One region of the Actinoallomurus acaciae genome, then DNA from elsewhere that is predicted to be linked to it. Evidence: predicted binding sites of a transcription regulator. Region 1 holds the regulator's gene; the other holds the start of a gene.
The links. Region 1 encodes LexA, which represses DNA repair genes until DNA is damaged. Its sites were predicted from a motif close to TCGAACANNTGTTCGA; they were not measured.
Positions count from the first base shown of each region.

Region 2: the regulator LexA is predicted to act here: its motif matches at 3,481-3,496, upstream of ACFFNX_RS38835 (DUF6504 family protein).

Region 1 covers NZ_JBHLZP010000021.1:22,228-33,268, reverse strand. Annotated here, with positions in the region: gene ACFFNX_RS05150 (cytochrome P450) at 1-267, shown strand, start outside; gene ACFFNX_RS05145 (hypothetical protein) at 271-999, opposite strand; gene ACFFNX_RS05140 (long-chain-fatty-acid--CoA ligase) at 1,019-2,560, opposite strand; gene ACFFNX_RS05135 (lytic polysaccharide monooxygenase) at 2,619-2,879, opposite strand; gene leuS (leucine--tRNA ligase) at 3,090-5,555, shown strand; gene lexA (transcriptional repressor LexA) at 5,662-6,360, opposite strand; gene ACFFNX_RS05120 (LysM peptidoglycan-binding domain-containing protein) at 6,616-6,951, shown strand; gene nrdR (transcriptional regulator NrdR) at 7,188-7,643, shown strand; gene ACFFNX_RS05110 (vitamin B12-dependent ribonucleotide reductase) at 7,717-10,536, shown strand; gene ACFFNX_RS05105 (CBASS oligonucleotide cyclase) at 10,725-11,041, shown strand, end outside.
Region 2 covers NZ_JBHLZP010000468.1:221-6,134, forward strand. Annotated here, with positions in the region: partial or broken gene manA (mannose-6-phosphate isomerase, class I) at 1-859, shown strand, start outside; gene ACFFNX_RS38820 (alpha/beta hydrolase) at 893-1,927, opposite strand; gene ACFFNX_RS38825 (DUF397 domain-containing protein) at 2,042-2,152, opposite strand; gene ACFFNX_RS38830 (helix-turn-helix domain-containing protein) at 2,182-3,066, opposite strand; gene ACFFNX_RS38835 (DUF6504 family protein) at 3,608-3,883, shown strand; gene ACFFNX_RS38840 (GNAT family N-acetyltransferase) at 3,961-4,485, shown strand; gene ACFFNX_RS38845 (LLM class F420-dependent oxidoreductase) at 4,498-5,523, opposite strand; cobalamin riboswitch at 5,633-5,755, shown strand; partial or broken gene ACFFNX_RS38850 (magnesium chelatase) at 5,814-5,914, shown strand, end outside.

The DNA of each region.
Region 1 (11,041 bases):
CTGCTGTACTACTGGTCCGGCAACCGCGACGAGTCGGTGTTCACCGACCCCGAGGTGTTCGACATCACCCGCGACCCGAACCCGCACATCGGCTTCGGCGGCCCCGGCCCGCACTTCTGCCTGGGCGCCCACCTGGCCCGGCGCGAGATCGGCGTGATGTTCCGCGAGCTGTTCCGCCACGTGCCGGGCATCCGCTCGACCGCGCCGCCGGACCGCCTGCTGTCGAGCTTCATCAACGGCATCAAGCGCCTGCCGTACGAGCTGTAGGACTCAGCGCACCACGTGGAGGGAGTGGACCACGTGGTTGATGTCGGGCAGCAGGCTCGGCTGGTTGCTCGGGATGGTGATCTCCACGATCGCGGGCATCCGGCGGCCGGTGTCGACGGCCACGACGACCTCGGTCTGACCCTTCTCCACCCGGTCGCCGGCCGCCGTGTGGGTCATCCGGAACGCGGTGACCCAGGCGCTCCGGCCGTCGACGGTCATCGCGGCGCCGGCCAGTTCCTTCCGCGGGTCGTCGTCGCTGTACAGCCCCTCGGTGAACTGCTTCCCGGTGAGCTCGGCGGCGGCGCGCAGCCGCTGCGGGCCGGCGACGGCGAGCTTCGGGTCGAGTGGGCCGACGTAGACGGCGGCGTACCAGAAGTACTTGTAGCTCTTGCGCTTGCTGTCGACCTCCTCGCCGGAGGTGTGGAACGAGGTCAGCCGGGAGGTGAGCCGCTTCCAGGGCGACCCCAGCAGGGCGTAGGAGATCCCGCTCTGCCGGTCGGTGATCGTCCCGGTCACGCGTGAACCGGAGCCGGAGAAGGTCGGCAGCGGGCCCGCCGGCGTGCCGGTGGGCTGCCAGGTGAGCGCGGGCACGCCGGTCGGGGCGGCGGTGACCAGCGGGTACGCCCCGGCGAAGGCGTCCGGGCCGTTGTCGGTGTGGCGGTTCAGCAGGAAGACGATCGCCGCCGCCACCACAAGGACGAACGCGGCAGCGGCGGCAATCAACGTCTTCACGGGTCGTAAGCGTACGGAATTAGCGAAGCTCGCGCTTGAGGATCTTCCCGGTCGCGGTCATCGGCAGCTCGTCGCGGAACTCCACGACGCGCGGGTACTTGTAGTTCGCGAGGTTCTCCCTGGCCCACGCGATCAGCGCGTCCTCGCTGGTCGTGGCGCCGTGCACCGGGATGACGTACGCCTTGACCTCTTCGCCGTGGGTGTCGTGCGCGATCCCGACGACGGCGGCGAGCGAGACGTCGGGATGCGTCATCAGCACCTCTTCGACCTCCCGGGGGTACACGTTGAACCCGCCCCGGATGATCATGTCCTTGGAGCGGTCGATGATGAAGTAGTAGCCGTCCTCGTCGCGCCGGGCGATGTCGCCGGTGCGGAACCAGCCCTCGCGCAGCACCTCGGCGGTGGCCTCCGGGCGCCCCAGGTACCCCTTCATGACGCAGTGCCCGCGGACGGCGATCTCGCCCGGACCGTCGCCCGCGTCCTTCCCGTCGTCGTCGACGAGCTTCATCTCCACGCCCCAGATCGGCCGTCCGATCGAGCCCGCGCGCGCCGGGCGGTCGGGCCGGTTGAAGCAGGCGACGGGCGAGGTCTCCGACAGGCCGTACCCCTCGAGGATGTTCACCCCGAAGCGCTCGGCGAACCCCTTCAGCACCTCCAGCGGCAGCGCGGCCCCGCCGCTGGAGGCCGTCGTGAGGGAGCCGGCGATCCGTTCGATGTCCTCCTGCGTGTGCCCGCCCTCGTGCGTGAGCAGCCCCCAGTACATCGTGGGCACCCCGGCGAAGAACGTGACCTTCTCCGCCAGCATGAGATCGAGCGCGGCGCCCGCCTCGAAGCGCGGCATCAGCACGACCGTGGCGTGGCGCAGGAAGCCGGTGTTGAGGATCACCGACTGGCCGAACGCGTGGAACAGCGGGAGCGCGGCCAGGAAGACGTCGTCGTCGGCCTTGTCGAACATGCCGTCGCAGACCATCGCGTTGAGCAGCATGTTCTGGTGGGTGAGCTCGGCGCCCTTGGGCCGGCCGGTCGTGCCGCTCGTGTAGAGGATCACCGCCGTGTCGGTGGCCTCGGTCTGCGCGGTCTCGAACCGGTCGGGCTGCCCGGCGGTGGCGGCCCAGATCGACTCGCCGTACGGCACCTCGGTCGCCAGGGGAGTGGCGGGCAGCAGGAAGAAGTGCTCGCAGTCCGGAACGTCGCCGAACGCGCCCCAGCCGGCCTCGCCCAGCGGCAGCTCCGGCGTGCCCTCGAAGCAGAACAGGGCCTTGGCGTCGGAGTCCTCCAGGTGGTAGGCGATCTCCCGGCGCTTCAGCAGGACGTTGAGCGGTACGACCACGGCGCCGGCCTTGAGGATCCCGAAGTAGACCATCGGGAAGTACGGCAGGTTGGGGCAGGCGAGCGCCACCTTGTCACCCGGCCGTACGCCGCGGGCGCGCAGGAGGTTCGCCACCTGGTTCGCGATCTGGTTCACGAACGCGTACGACAGGCGCATGTCGCCGAAGACCAGTGCCTCGTGGTCGGGATTGTCGCGTGCCGCATCGTCCAGAACGACCGAGAGGTTGAGCATCGGCGCCTCCTGCTGCGATATCGATGGGGAGGTTCCCATTGATATCGCAGCGGAGCGGTCAGCTGAAGACGACGTCGGCGCAGGAGTAGAAGGCGTTTCCGGTGTCGGCGATGTCCCAGACGGCGAGGATGAGCCGGCGGCCGTGGCGGGTCGGCAGTGTGCCGGTGTGGGTGACCGGGTTCGGCGGCCGCGCCCCGCCGTAGTTCACCTGCAGGAACGGCGTGGAGTAGCCGTGGGCGAAGGCGGGCGCCCACTTGCTCGCGAACTTACTGGAAACCTTCCTAAAAGTAAGGTGGCCCGTGAGGGAGGGCGGCCTCACCTGCGGGAGCCAAAGGCCGACGGTTCTTGCTTGCGTCTGCGCTAGTCTTGGGCTATGCGCTCTCGGCTGCTCCTCAGCCGGCCGCGTTGACGTAACCGATCGGTCGACGCGGCAGCCCCTCCTGTGCGAGGGGCCTTCTCATGCGGAGGGGCCTTGCCTATAAGGGGCATTGTTTCGTGAGCCGAAGCCGTGCGAATCAGACGAGGAACGATGACTGGCGCCGACGAGAACTTTGACCCACGGGCGATTCAGGAAAAATGGCAGGCTCGGTGGGAAGAACTGCAGCCCTTCACGGCCGGCGAGGACCCGGGTGATGAGCGGCCTCGCAAGTACGCGCTGGACATGTTCCCCTACCCCTCCGGCGACCTCCACATGGGCCACGCCGAGGCGTACGCCATCGGCGACGTGAGCGCCCGCTACTGGAACCAGCACGGCTTCAACGTCCTGCACCCCATCGGCTGGGACTCCTTCGGCCTGCCCGCCGAGAACGCCGCGATCAAGCGCGACTCCCACCCGGCGGAGTGGACGTACGCCAACATCGACACGCAGGCCGAGTCGTTCCACCGCTATGCGATCTCCTTCGACTGGTCGCGCCGGCTGCACACCTCCGACCCGGAGTACTACCGCTGGAACCAGTGGCTGTTCCTGCGCTTCTACGAGCGCGGCCTGGCCTATCGCCGGGGCGGCCGGGTCAACTGGTGCCCCAACGACCAGACCGTGCTGGCCAACGAGCAGGTCATCGCCGGTCACTGCGAGCGCTGCGGCGCCCTGGTGGAAAAGCGCCTGCTGACCCAGTGGTACTTCAAGATCACGGAGTACGCCGACCGGCTGCTGGCGGACATGGACGGCCTCGACTGGCCCGAGCGCGTGCTGACGATGCAGCGCAACTGGATCGGCCGGTCCGAGGGCGCCGACGTCGTCTTCGAGATCGAGGGCCGCGACGAGCCGGTCACCGTCTACACGACCCGGCCCGACACGCTGTACGGCGCGACGTTCTTCGTGGTGGCCGCCGACGCCCCGCTGGCCGACGAGATCTGCGCGCCCGGGCGGCGGGCCGAGTTCGAGGAGTACCGCCAGGCGGTGGCGCGCGAGTCGGAGGTCGAGCGGCTGGCCGCCGACCGCGAGAAGACCGGCGTCTTCCTGGGCCGCTACGCGATCAACCCGGTCAACGGCGAGCGCATGCCCGTGTGGGCCTCGGACTACGTCCTGGCGGAGTACGGCCACGGCGCGATCATGGCGGTGCCCGCGCACGACCAGCGCGACCTGGACTTCGCGCGCAGGTTCGACCTGCCGGTGCGGGTCGTGGTGCACACCGGCGAGGCCGACCCCGCCGAGTCCGGCGTCGCGACCCCCGGCGAGGGCGAACTGGTCAACTCCGGCCCGCTGGACGGCCTGACCAAGTCCGGCGCGATCCCGCGGATCACCGAGATCCTGGAGGAGCGCGGCCTGGGCAAGGCGGCCGTCAACTACCGCCTGCGCGACTGGCTGATCTCCCGGCAGCGCTTCTGGGGCACGCCGATCCCGATCATCCACTGTGAGGCGTGCGGCGAGGTCCCCGTGCCCGACGACCAGCTGCCGGTGCGCCTGCCGGACGACCTGCGCGGCGCCGACCTGGCACCGCGGGGCGTGTCGCCGCTGGCGGCCGCCTCCGACTGGGTCGACGTCTCGTGCCCCAAGTGCGGCGGTGCGGCCAAGCGCGACACCGACACGATGGACACCTTCGTCGACTCCTCGTGGTACTTCGTGCGCTACTGCTCGCCGGGCTACGCCGAGGGTCCGTTCGACGTCGAGAAGGCGCGCCGGTGGATGCCGGTCGACCAGTACACCGGCGGTGTCGAGCACGCGATCCTGCACCTGCTGTACAGCCGGTTCTTCACCAAGGTGCTGTACGACATGGGCATGCTGGACTGCGTCGAGCCGTTCACCCGGCTGGTCAACCAGGGCCAGGTGATCCTCAACGGCTCCGCGATGTCCAAGACGACCGGCAACCTGGTCGACCTGGGCGAGCAGATCGCCGAGTACGGCGTCGACGCGGTACGCCTGACGATGATCTTCTCCGGGCCGCCCGAGGACGACATCGACTGGGCCGACGTGTCGCCGTCCGGCGCGGTGAAGTTCCTGGCCCGCGCGCACCGGGTGGCCGCCGACGTCGCCTCGGTGCCCGGCGCCGCCCCGGCCTCGGGCGACGTCGAGCTGCGCAAGGTGACCCACCGCACGATCGACGAGGTCACCCGGCTGGTCGAGGCGCACCGCTACAACGTCGCCGTGGCCCGCATGATGGAGCTGACCTCCGCCGCCCGGCGGGCGATCGACTCCGGTGCGGGCGCGGCCGACCCGGCCGTACGCGAGGCGGCCGAGACGCTGGCGGTGATGCTGTCGCTGGTGGCGCCCTACACGGCCGAGGAGATGTGGGAGCGCCTGGGCGGTAAGGGGTCCGTGGCCAAGGCCGGCTGGCCGGCCGCGGAGCCGGCCCTGCTGGTCCAGGAGTCGGTGACCTGCGTGGTCCAGGTGGCGGGCAAGGTCCGCGACCGGCTCGAGGTCTCCCCGGAGATCGGCGAGACGGAGCTGGAGCGGCTGGCGCTGGCGTCGGAGAAGATCCAGGCCGCCCTCGGCGACCGCGGCATCCGCAAGGTCGTCGTCCGCGCTCCCAAGATCGTCAACATCGTCCCCGCATAGGGCCCGGCCGGGGCGCGGGATGAAAGCCCGCAAAGACGACACCAAAAGCGGTGAGGGCACCCCGTGATGGGGCGCCCTCACCGCGCACAGTCTGGAGACGCGTGGGTCACATCTTGCGCAGGACCGCGACGACCCGCCCGAGGATCGTCGCGTCATCGCCCGGGATCGGGTCGTACGCCGGGTTGTGCGGCATCAGCCAGACCTTCCCGTCACGGCGCTTCAGCGTCTTGACCGTCGCCTCGCCGTCGATCATGGCGGCGACGATGTCGCCGTTCTCGGCCACCGGCTGCTGACGGACGACCACCCAGTCGCCGTCGGCGATCGCGGCCTCGATCATCGAGTCACCGGTGACGTTGAGCAGGAAGTGCGTGCCCTCGCCGACGAGCTGCTTGGGCAGCGCGAAGACGTCCTCCACGGCCTCTTCGGCCAGGATCGGACCACCGGCGGCGATGCGGCCCACGAGAGGCACGTACGCGGGCGCGGGACGGGCCGCCGTCTCCTGCCCCGAGGTCGTCTCGTACGACTCCGGCTCGCTCTGCACGGCCGCCGAGCCGGGCATGCGGACGACGACGGCGCGCGGGCGGTTGGGGTCGCGCAGCAGGAAGCCCTTGCGCTGTAGCGCACGCAGCTGGTGCGACACGCTGGAGGTGCTCGTCAGCCCGACCGACTCGCCGATCTCGCGCATCGACGGAGGGTAGCCACGGCGCTGGACGGAGTCGCGGATCACCTCCAGAACCTTGCGCTGACGTGCCGTCAGACCCGACTCGTCGCGCGGGCCGTCGGGCATTTCCCGAACCTTGCTCATATATGTCTCCGCTGGATGACTGCGCTCCGGTGACGCGCTGTCGCCGGTATTTCGTTCCTGTACACGGACGTTAGCGCCTCACCGCTAAATGATCAAACACCTGTTCGAAGATGTCCTGGAAATTCGTCGGCTCTCGCGGTACAACTCGTACTGATGTTCGATCGAAATCTCTTTCGACTCGGCAGAGGGGAGACCGACATGCGAACGAATCGAAAGCGCGGCGTGCCCGATCACTCCTTCGACGGAGGATGGCCCATGGGTGCGTCCGTTCGGTTTCGCCCGGCCGCGCCCCTGCGGCTCACCCGGCGCGGCCGGGTGGTCATCGTCTGCGGCGTGGCGCTGGTGCTCCTCGCCGGCCTCTGGATGGGCGCGCGGCACGGCGCCCGCGCCACGTCCGGCGGCGGCGAGGGGGAGTCGGCGGTCGCGGGTGAGTCGGTGGTCGTGGGGCCGCACGACACGCTGTGGGGCATCGCCGTACGCTCCCGGCCGGGGGTCGACCCGCGCGTCACGGTGCAGCGCATGATCGACCTCAACGCCCTGCCCAGCGCCGTCGTCAACCCGGGGCAGAAGATCTACATCCCCGCGCGCTGACGGGTTCGCCGCTCGTCGTTCTCGCGCCGGGTGGCGGCGCGACACGCCGACGCCGCCGTGACGTGAGCGGGGTCTTCGCGTTCTTGTTGCGGACGAGGTTGCGGAGGCCTCTGTGGAGCCGTACGGTAGACCACAACATCTAGTAGTTACACGGGTGTAGTTCACCACAGGTTGTGGTTACACAGTGAAGCCGCTGTAATCGAGACGTAACGCCCGTCGGGGGGAGGGGATGAGCCGTGCATTGCCCGTTCTGCCGTAACCCCGACAGCAGGGTGATCGACAGTCGCTCCACCGAAGACGGCGCGGCGATCCGGCGGCGCCGGTCGTGCTCCGAGTGCGGCCGCCGGTTCACGACCCAGGAGACCGTACTCCTGATGGTCGCCAAGCGCAGCGGCGTCACCGAACCGTTCTCCCGTGACAAGATCGTCGCCGGGGTGCGCCGGGCCTGCCAGGGGCGCCCGGTGACAGAAGACGCGTTGGCCCAGCTCGGGCAGCGTGTCGAAGAGGCCATCCGGGCGACTGGAAACGCCGAGATGCGCTCGCACGACGTGGGGCTGGCCATCCTTGGGCCGCTGCGCGAGCTGGACGAGGTCGCCTATCTGCGATTCGCCTCCGTCTACCGGGGGTTCGAGTCGATCGACGACTTCGAGAAGGAGATCGAGTCTCTTCGCGCGGCGGAACGCGACCGGTAACACCGGCGCCCGATCGCGTGTTGTACGAGGTAATCCTTGAAATAGGCCTGTTCGGCCTGAGAAGGGGGAGGTCATGACGGAGACGGTGAGCGGCCAGGCACGGCGCGGGAGGGGCGGCCGCAAGGGGTTGAAGATGCGCCGCATCTTCACCCGGCCCGGCATTCACCCGTACGACGAGGTCCGGTGGGAGCGCCGCGACGTCGTCATGACCAACTGGCGCGACGGCTCGGTCAACTTCGAGCAGCGCGGTGTGGAGTTCCCCGAGTCCTGGTCGGTCAACGCGGCCAACATCGTCACCTCGAAGTACTTCCGCGGCGCCGTCGGCACTCCGCAGCGTGAGTGGAGCCTGAAGCAGCTGGTCGACCGGGTCGTCGGGGTGTACACCGAGACCGGCCGCAAGCACGCCTACTTCGCGAGCGACGAAGACGCCGAGATCTTCGAGCACGAGCTGACGCACGCGCTGGTCCACCAGGTGTTCAGCTTCAACTCGCCGGTGTGGTTCAACGTGGGGACCCCGTCGCCGCAGCAGGTCAGCGCGTGCTTCATCCTGTCCGTGGACGACACGATGGAGTCGATCCTCGACTGGTACAAGGAAGAGGGTGTGATCTTCAAGGGCGGTTCCGGCTCGGGCGTCAACCTCTCCCGCATCCGCTCCAGCAAGGAGCTGCTCTCCTCCGGCGGCACCGCCAGCGGCCCGGTCTCGTTCATGCGCGGCGCCGACGCCTCGGCGGGAACGATCAAGTCCGGAGGCGCCACCCGCCGGGCGGCCAAGATGGTCGTGCTCGACGTCGACCACCCCGACGTCGAGGAGTTCATCGAAACGAAGGCGCGTGAAGAGGACAAGATCCGCGCGCTCCGCGACGCCGGCTATGACATGGACCTCGGCGGCAAGGACATCGTCAGCGTTCAGTACCAGAACGCCAACAACTCCGTACGCGTCAGCGACGAGTTCATGCGCGCCGTCGAGTCCCGCTCCCCCTTCGGCCTGCGCGCCCGCCTGACCGGCGAGGTGATCGAGACCGTCGACGCGAAGGGCCTCTTCAACAAGATCGCCAAGGCGGCCTGGGAGTGCGCCGACCCCGGCATGCAGTACGACGACACGATCAACGACTGGCACACCACCCCCGAGACTGGCCGCATCACCGCGAGCAACCCCTGCTCGGAGTACATGAGCCTGGACAACTCCTCGTGCAACCTCGCGAGCCTCAACCTGCTCAAGTTCCTGCGCGAGGACAACAGCTTCGACGTCGACGCCTTCGTCAAGCTCACCGAGCTGGTCATTACGGCGATGGACATCTCCATCACCTTCGCCGACTTCCCGACCGAGAAGATCGCTGAGACCACGCGGGCGTACCGCCAGCTCGGCATCGGCTACGCCAACCTCGGCGCGCTGCTGATGGCGACCGGCCACGCGTACGACTCCGAGGGCGGCCGTGCGCTCGCCGCGGCGATCACCTCGCTGATGACCGGTGTCGCCTACCGCCGCTCCGCCGAGCTGGCCGGCGTCGTCGGCACGTACGACGGCTACACCCGCAACGCCGAGGCCCACAAGCGGGTCATGCGCAAGCACGCCGCGGCCAACGACCAGGTCCGCACGCTCGACGCGCTGGACAAGTCCATCCACACCGAGGCGACCCGGCAGTGGCAGGAGTGCCTCAAGATCGGCGAGCGGAACGGCTACCGCAACGCCCAAGCCTCGCTGCTGGCGCCGACCGGCACGATCGGCCTGATGATGGACTGCGACACGACGGGCATCGAGCCCGACCTCGCGCTGGTGAAGTTCAAGAAGCTCGTCGGCGGCGGGTCGATGCAGATCGTGAACAACACCGTGCCGCGGGCGCTGAAGAAGCTCGGCTACCAGCCGGAGCAGGTCGAGGCGATCGTGGAGTACATCTCCGAGCACGGTCACGTCGTCGACGCCCCGGGGCTGCGGCCGGAGCACTACGAGGTGTTCGACTGCGCGATGGGCGAGCGGGCGATCAGCCCGATGGGCCACGTCCGGATGATGGCCGCGACGCAGCCGTTCCTGTCCGGCGCCATCAGCAAGACGGTCAACGTCCCCGAGAGTGCGACGATCGAGGACATCGAGGAGGTCTACCTCCAGGGCTGGAAGCTCGGCCTCAAGGCGCTCGCGATCTACCGCGACAACTGCAAGGTCGGCCAGCCGCTGTCGGTGGCGAAGAAGAACACCGAGGAGAAGTCCCAGCCGGCGGCGGCCCCGGTCGAGGTCGGCCCGGTGCGCACCCGGCTGCCCAAGCGGCGCCCGGCCACGGTGACCCGCTTCTCCGTCGGCGGCGCCGAGGGCTACATGACCGCCTCGACGTACCCGGACAACGGCCTCGGCGAGGTGTTCCTCAAGCTCGGCAAGCAGGGCTCCACCCTGGCCGGCGTCATGGACGCCTTCTCCATGGCGATCTCCATCAGCCTCCAGTACGGCGTGCCGCTGGAGACCTGGGTGGAGAAGTTCACCAACATGCGGTTCGAGCCGGCGGGCATGACCGACGACCCGGACATCCGCATGGCGAACTCCATGATGGACTACATCTTCCGCCGCCTGGCCCTGGACCACCTGCCGTACGAGACGCGGGCCGAGCTGGGCATCTTCTCCGCGGAGGAGCGCGCCGCCCAGGCGTCCGGCCAGGACCCGGCGACCCTGCGCACCGACGACGACGTCGACCCGGAGACGCTGGCCCAGTCCGTCCCGGTCGAGCGCCCGAAGCAGGAGAAGCCCGCCACGGCCATCGCCGAGGCCCACTCCTCGACCGAGCTGATCGAGAGCCACCAGGGCCGCACCGCCGACGCCCCGCTGTGCCTGACGTGCGGCACGAAGATGCGCCCGGCGGGCAGCTGCTACGTCTGCGAGGGCTGCGGCTCCACCAGCGGCTGCAGCTGATAACGGGCAAAGTTGCAACAAGCGCAACACTCCGCAGTGTTTGCGTAAGACAATCCCCCGCTGGTCACGGGGGTGGCAAGGGAAGTCAGCTCGCCACCCCCGTGACCTCTCGGCCCACGTCAGGCCGACCGTCGAAATGAGAGCAACAATGTTGCGTTTACTGCAACGTGATAACGAAGGATCGACTTATGTCCCCCCAGATTCAACACAGAGACCTCGCCGCCTTCGCAGATGACAGGGTCAACCTGAAGAAGACCGAGGTTGACGACCAGCGAGCCCAGGTCAATCGGCTTCGTGACCGGATCGAGGCGAAGATCGCCGCGTCGCCGGGATACGGCTTCGTCAAAGCGCTGCACGCCGGTTCGGTCGCAAAGGGCACGGCTCTACGCAGCGTCAACGATCGTGACCTTGCGGTCTACGTGAAAGCCGAACAAGCTCCGGAAGATACGCCAAAACTCGTCAACTGGGTCCGGGACCTGGTCATCGAGGCGTACCCGGCCCTGTC
Region 2 (5,914 bases), on a different contig from region 1:
GGTGGCCGAGCCGCTGTCCCTGCAGGTCCACCCCGACCGGGAGCAGGCCGAGCGGGGCTTCGCCGCCGAGACCGCCCCGGAGGGCGACCCGTCCCGCAACTACAAGGACTCCTGGCCCAAGCCGGAGATCCTCTGCGCGCTGACCGAGTTCCACGCGCTGTGCGGCCTGCGGGACCCGCGTGAGAGCGCCGAACTGCTGGCTCCCATCGCCGCGCTGCGGCCCGTCGTGGACCTGCTCACCGCCGGCGACCTGCGGGCCGCGGTCGAGACGCTGCTGACCTGGCCCTCGCCGAAGGACGCGGTGGCCGGGGCCGCCGCGGTCGCGCCCGAGCCGTACGCCTCGCTCGCCGAGCGTAACCCCGGCGACATGGGCGTGCTCGTCGCCATGCTGCTGAACGAGGTGCGCCTCAGCCCGGGCGAGGCGCTGTACGTCCCGCCGCGCCGTCCGCACGCCTACCTCAGCGGTACCGGGGTGGAGCTGATGGCCGGCTCGGACAACGTGCTGCGCGCCGGGCTCACGCCCAAGCGCGTCGACGTGCCCGAGCTGCTGTCCGTCGCGTCGTTCGAGCCGGGCCCGCCGGACGTGATCGAGCCCGAACACCGCGACGGCGAGGGCGTCTACCTCACCCCGGCACCGGAGTTCCGGCTCTCGCGTCTCGACGCCGCCCGGCGGCCCGTGCTGCCGGCCGCCGGTCCGCAGCTGCTGCTGTGCGCCGATGGCGGCGTACGGCTCCGCCGCGACGGGCAGGAGCTGGAGCTGCGCCGCGGCGACGCGGTGTTCGCCGGGCACCGTGGCGGGCCGGTCGAGGTGACCGGCTCCGGCACGGTGTTCCGCGCGAGCCTGCCCTCCGCCGGGTAGGACCGGCCTCCGAGAGCCGAGGCCGCCGCCGGATCAGGGCGTGAGGCGTTCGGCGAGCCAGGCGAGGGCGAGCGGATAGCGGTACTCGATGGCGCGGTGCCCGGCGTCGAACAGCTCGAAGTGAACGTCGTCGTCGGCGACGCCGGCGGCCTCGACCGCGCGCCGGAACGCGACCGCGCCGAAGTCCAGGTGGTACTCATCGCGGGTGCCGGCGTCGATCCAGACGCCGCGCAGCGACCGCAGCGCCTCGGCGTGGCCGGGGCGCGCGGCCATCAGCACGGGGTCCCAGGCCAGCCAGCGCTCCCAGATCTCGGGGATGACGCCGCCGGTGTCGTCGAAGGGCAGCCGTACGGTGCCGTCCTCGTCGGCGGAGTAGGCCGCGGCGTAGCCGTACTGCTCGATGAGGGGGAGGTCGGTGTCCTTGGTGCCGGCGATCCGGCCGCGGAAGTCGGCCAGGAACGCCTCCACCGACCCGTCGTAGGCGTCGCGCAACTGCCGCGCCACCTTGGGAAAGTACGGCCGGTAGCAGACGTCGAACAGCGCGTCGCCCGCGTGGGTGGCCAGCGCGCCGAACACGTCCGGCCGCAGCATCGGCGTGACCATGGCGCCGTAGCCGCCGCTGGACTTGCCGCTGATCGCACGGTGGTCGCGGCTCGCCAGCGTGCGGTAGCGGGCGTCGACGTAGGGTACGACCTCGTCGCACAGATAGGAGTGGTAGCGGCCGGTGCCGGGCGAGTCGAGGAACTGGCTGCCGCCCACCGAGGTCCAGGCGTCGACGTAGACGACGATGGCCGGCGGTGCCTCGCCGCGGGCGAACATCTGGTCGGCGAGCTCGGGATAGGTCGGCCGCCACGGCGCGCGGTTGTGCCACATGGGCAGCTGGCCGGTGTAGCCCTGGATGACGTAGACGGACGGGTAACGGCGCTCCGGCTCCTCGTCGTACCCCGGCGGGACGTACACCTCCAGCGGGCGATCATGAGGGTCGCCGAGAGGGTTGCCGCGCAGTACGTCGCTGCTGAGAACGTGTTCGTCGATGCGTCCGGTGAGTTCGGCCGACCAGGGCAGCATCCATGCTCCTTCGCTCGGGTACGCGTCCGACCGTATCCCGCATTCCGCGTCCCGTGCCTGGGCCGAAGACGGCCGCGGGGGGTGGACCCCCGCGGCCGTTCGGCGCAGCTTACGTCAGCGCTCGCTCACGAGTTCGAGGACGCTCACTTCGACGCAGTCCGCCCCCTGCGAGCTGCGGCTGCTCGTACGCCAGCCGGTGTCCGCGAGATCGGGGTCGCAACCCATCCCCCACCTCTCCTTTCATGGTGAACCGATCATCCCCGTGGGTACGGGGACGTTTTCTTGAACTCATCCGCGATCGCGGCGATGAAGTCGCTCGACTCGTCCGGTGGCAGCGCGGCTGCTCGTAGATGGTCGAACCAGGTGGTGTGGCGGCGGACGTCTCTGTCCTTCTCCAGGAAGATGTTCCCCGCCGGCGAATCGACGTACACGACGTCGAGGTCGGTCGGGTCGGGGAAACCGATGATGGTGAACGCACCGCCGAGCCCGGGGTGGGCGCCGCGGGCGAACGGCAGCACTTGGATCGTGACACTGGGGAGCTCGTCGGCCTCGAGGAGCCGGGCGAGCTGGGCGCGCATGACCGTGACGCCGCCGATGGGCCGGCGCAGGACCGCCTCGTCGAGCACGGCCCACACCTCGAGGGCTCCGTCGTCGGCGAGCATGGCCTGGCGCCGCTGGCGCAGGGAGATCATCCGGTCGATGTTGGCGGCGCTCTCGGTGGGCCGCCCGACCTTGATCAGCGCACGTGCGTACTCCTCGGTCTGCATGAGCCCGGGGACGAGGTGGGTCTGGAACGTACGGAGTGAGGCGGCCGAGGCCTCCAGCCCGACGTAGGTGTCCAGCCCCGCGGACAGCACCGATTCGTATTCGGTCCACCAGCCTCGCTGCTGGGCGTCCTTGGCCAGTTTGAGCAGTTGTTCGCGCTGGGCCTCGTCGCCGACCTTGTACAGGTCGAGCATGTCGCGCACGTCCCTGATCCGGGCGACGGACTTGCCGGTCTCGATGCGGCTGACCCGCGACATCGAGCATTCGAGGTGTTTGGCGACATCCTCGATCATGAGGCCCGAGGCCTCACGCAACCTGCGGAGTTCCATGCCCAGTCGGCGACGGCGGACGGTTGGGCTTTGCACGTCGGACATCGAGCACCTCCGGAGCGACCGTCCGGGACGGGGGGTTGAACGGGGAGCGGTGGACGGAAAGAGGAGCCGCTGCGGGGCGTGGCGGTGGACGACGGATCACGTGTCCAGAGCCGTTGACCGCTGAGGAAGTGTATGCGGGGTCGGATCGAGATGGACGGAGTTTTTGCTCGACACTACCGCTATGCCTCATTTAAGCGGATTGTCGTGAAAATAAGCGTTACGCACTGTTGTCGTACGAGTACCTCTTGCCACGACATCGCACTTTACCTGTTCAATGCTATGTCGCTCATCCTTTTGTCGGGTAGGGGAGCTCCGAAACGGTGATCTGACGGCGCGAGGCGCCGGATCCGCACGGCGCGTCGCGACGGGATCACCGATCGGTGTCGGGTGGGACCCTCTTCCCAAAACGTCGATGCGAACGTATGTTCGATGACGCTCGTCTTCCCCCGAGCAACTTCGGCAGCGTACGACCGGGAAGGCGGGCGGCCCGCGTGGGCGGAGTCAGCGATCGGCGTCGGCGAGACGCGTGGACGGTGTCCGGATGAGCCGGGCGTACGGCGACCCGGTCGAGGTCTGGCGGGCCGACGGCCGCCCGTCGCGCTTCGTCTGGCACGGCCGCCTCTACACCGTGCTGCGCGTCCTGGATCACTGGGTGACCACGCGCGACTGGTGGCGAGACCGGCACCCGGGGGCCGAGGCACCGGTCGCCCGGGAGTTCTGGCAGGTGGAGGCCACCCCGGACCGCGAGATCGGCGTGTACGAACTCCGCTACGACGAGGCGAGCGACACCTGGATGCTCTCCCGCGCCTGGAGCTGAGACCGGCCGCCGCCGGCGCCCCACCGACCTCGTAGAGTTCGCCCCGACAGCGATCAACGAGTCAAAAGGCGCATGTCATGACGCGAGTGGTCCTGCGGCCCGTCACGCAGAAGGACCTCGACCTCTTCGAAGCCGAGCTCTCCACCCCCGAGGGGACCGGCGCCCACCAGTGGTTCGGGTATCGCAGTCCCCTCGAGCTCCGTCGCCGGTTCGCCGAGACCGGGCTCCTCACGCCCGACGGCGGGACCCTCACGGTCTGCGCCGAGGACGGCGACGTCGCCGGCCGGGTGGAGTGGTTCAAGAGCCTGTGGGGCCGCCCGGAGACCTCGTGGTGCTGGACCGTCGCGATCGGCCTGCGGCCGAGCCGCCAGGGCCGGGGAATCGGCACCGAGGCGCAACGGCTCCTGGTGGCCTACCTGTTCGACCACACCCGCGCGCAGCGGGTCCAGGCCTTCACCGACCGCGGCAACCTCGCCGAGCGGCGGGCGCTGGAGAAGGCGGGGTTCGAACGAGAGGGCGTCCTCCGCCAGGCCCAGTGGCGAGCCGGGCGCTGGTACGACCAGATCCTCTACTCGACACTGCGTCCGCACGACGGTCGGTGACGTCGCCGGGCCTCAGGCGGGGACCATGGCGCGGATGGCCTTGAGGGTCGGTTCGTCCTTCACCCCGGCGATGAGCAGGGTGGTCACCGGAGAGTCCAGCCACAGCCGCAGTCGTTCGCGGATCCGGCCCGGCGGGCCGAGCAGTGAGATCGCGTCCGCCAGCGCGTCCGGGACGGCCTTGACCGCCTCGTCCCGGCGCCCCGCGAGGAACAGGTCCTGCACCCGCGCGGCCTCCTCCGCGTACCCCAGCCGGCCGATCAGGTCCAGGTGGAAGTTGCGGTCGCGGGCGCCCATCCCGCCGATGTAGAACGCCAGCGGGATCTTGGCCACCTCCAGCGCGGCCGCCAGGTCGTCGGTGACGATCGTGGTGACCGTCGCGGCGATCTCGAAGTCGTCCGGGCGGTCGCGCAGTGACGCGCCGAAGACCGGCTCGATCCGCTCCGGGTCGACGAACAGCGGCAGCCAGCCCTGGGCGATCTCCGTCGACAGCGCGACGTTCTTCGGGCCCTCCGCGCCGAGGTAGACCGGGATGTCCGGGCGCACCGGGTGGGCGATCGACCGCAGCGGCCTGCCCAGGCCCGTCACCCCGTCGCCCACACCGTAGGACCGCAGCGGCAGCGGGTAGTGCGGGCCGGGGCTGGTCACCGGTTCGGCACGTCGCCACACGTCGCGCAGGATCTGGACGTACTCGCGGGTGCGCGCGAGCGGCCGGGCGAACGGCACGCCGTACCAGCCCTCCACCACCTGCGGCCCGGACGCGCCGAGGCCGAGCGTGAGCCGCCCGCCGGACAGCGCGTCGAGGGTCAGCGCGTGCATGGCGGTGGCGGCCGGGGTGCGCGCCGACATCTGCGTCACGGCCGTGCCCAGGCCGATCCGCGAGGTGCGCGCGCCGTACCAGGTCAGCGTGGTGAAGGCGTCGGATCCGTACGCCTCCGCGGTGAAGACCTGGTCATAGCCCAGGCGTTCGGCGGCGAGCACGGTTTCGGTGTCGTCCACGGGGTCCCGCTGCCAGTAGCCGAGGTTGATGCCGAGCCTCATGCGCGCCTCCGGAAGAAGTAGAACCTGTTCCATTCAAACAGGAACAGACCGGCACACACCTGTCGAGGAGGGATCGGTCGTGTGCGATGCTGTGCGTCGGCGGTACGCGGAGGAACCCGGTGAGACTCCGGGGCTGTCGCGCAACTGTGACCGGGGAGTTCGTTCTCAACCGACGGCCACGGCGTGAGCCGGAAGGCCGGGGACGGGTGACGATCCGAGAGCCAGGAGACTCCGGCCGCCGCCTGCAGGCCACCTACGGGGCGCGCAACCCGAGGAAGGACGAACGCCGGGTGAACACCTACCCCTTCTCCGCCGTGGCGGGGCTCGAGGACCTCAAGCTCGCTCTGCTGATCAACGCGGTGTCGCCGTCGGTCGGCGGCGTGCTCGTGCG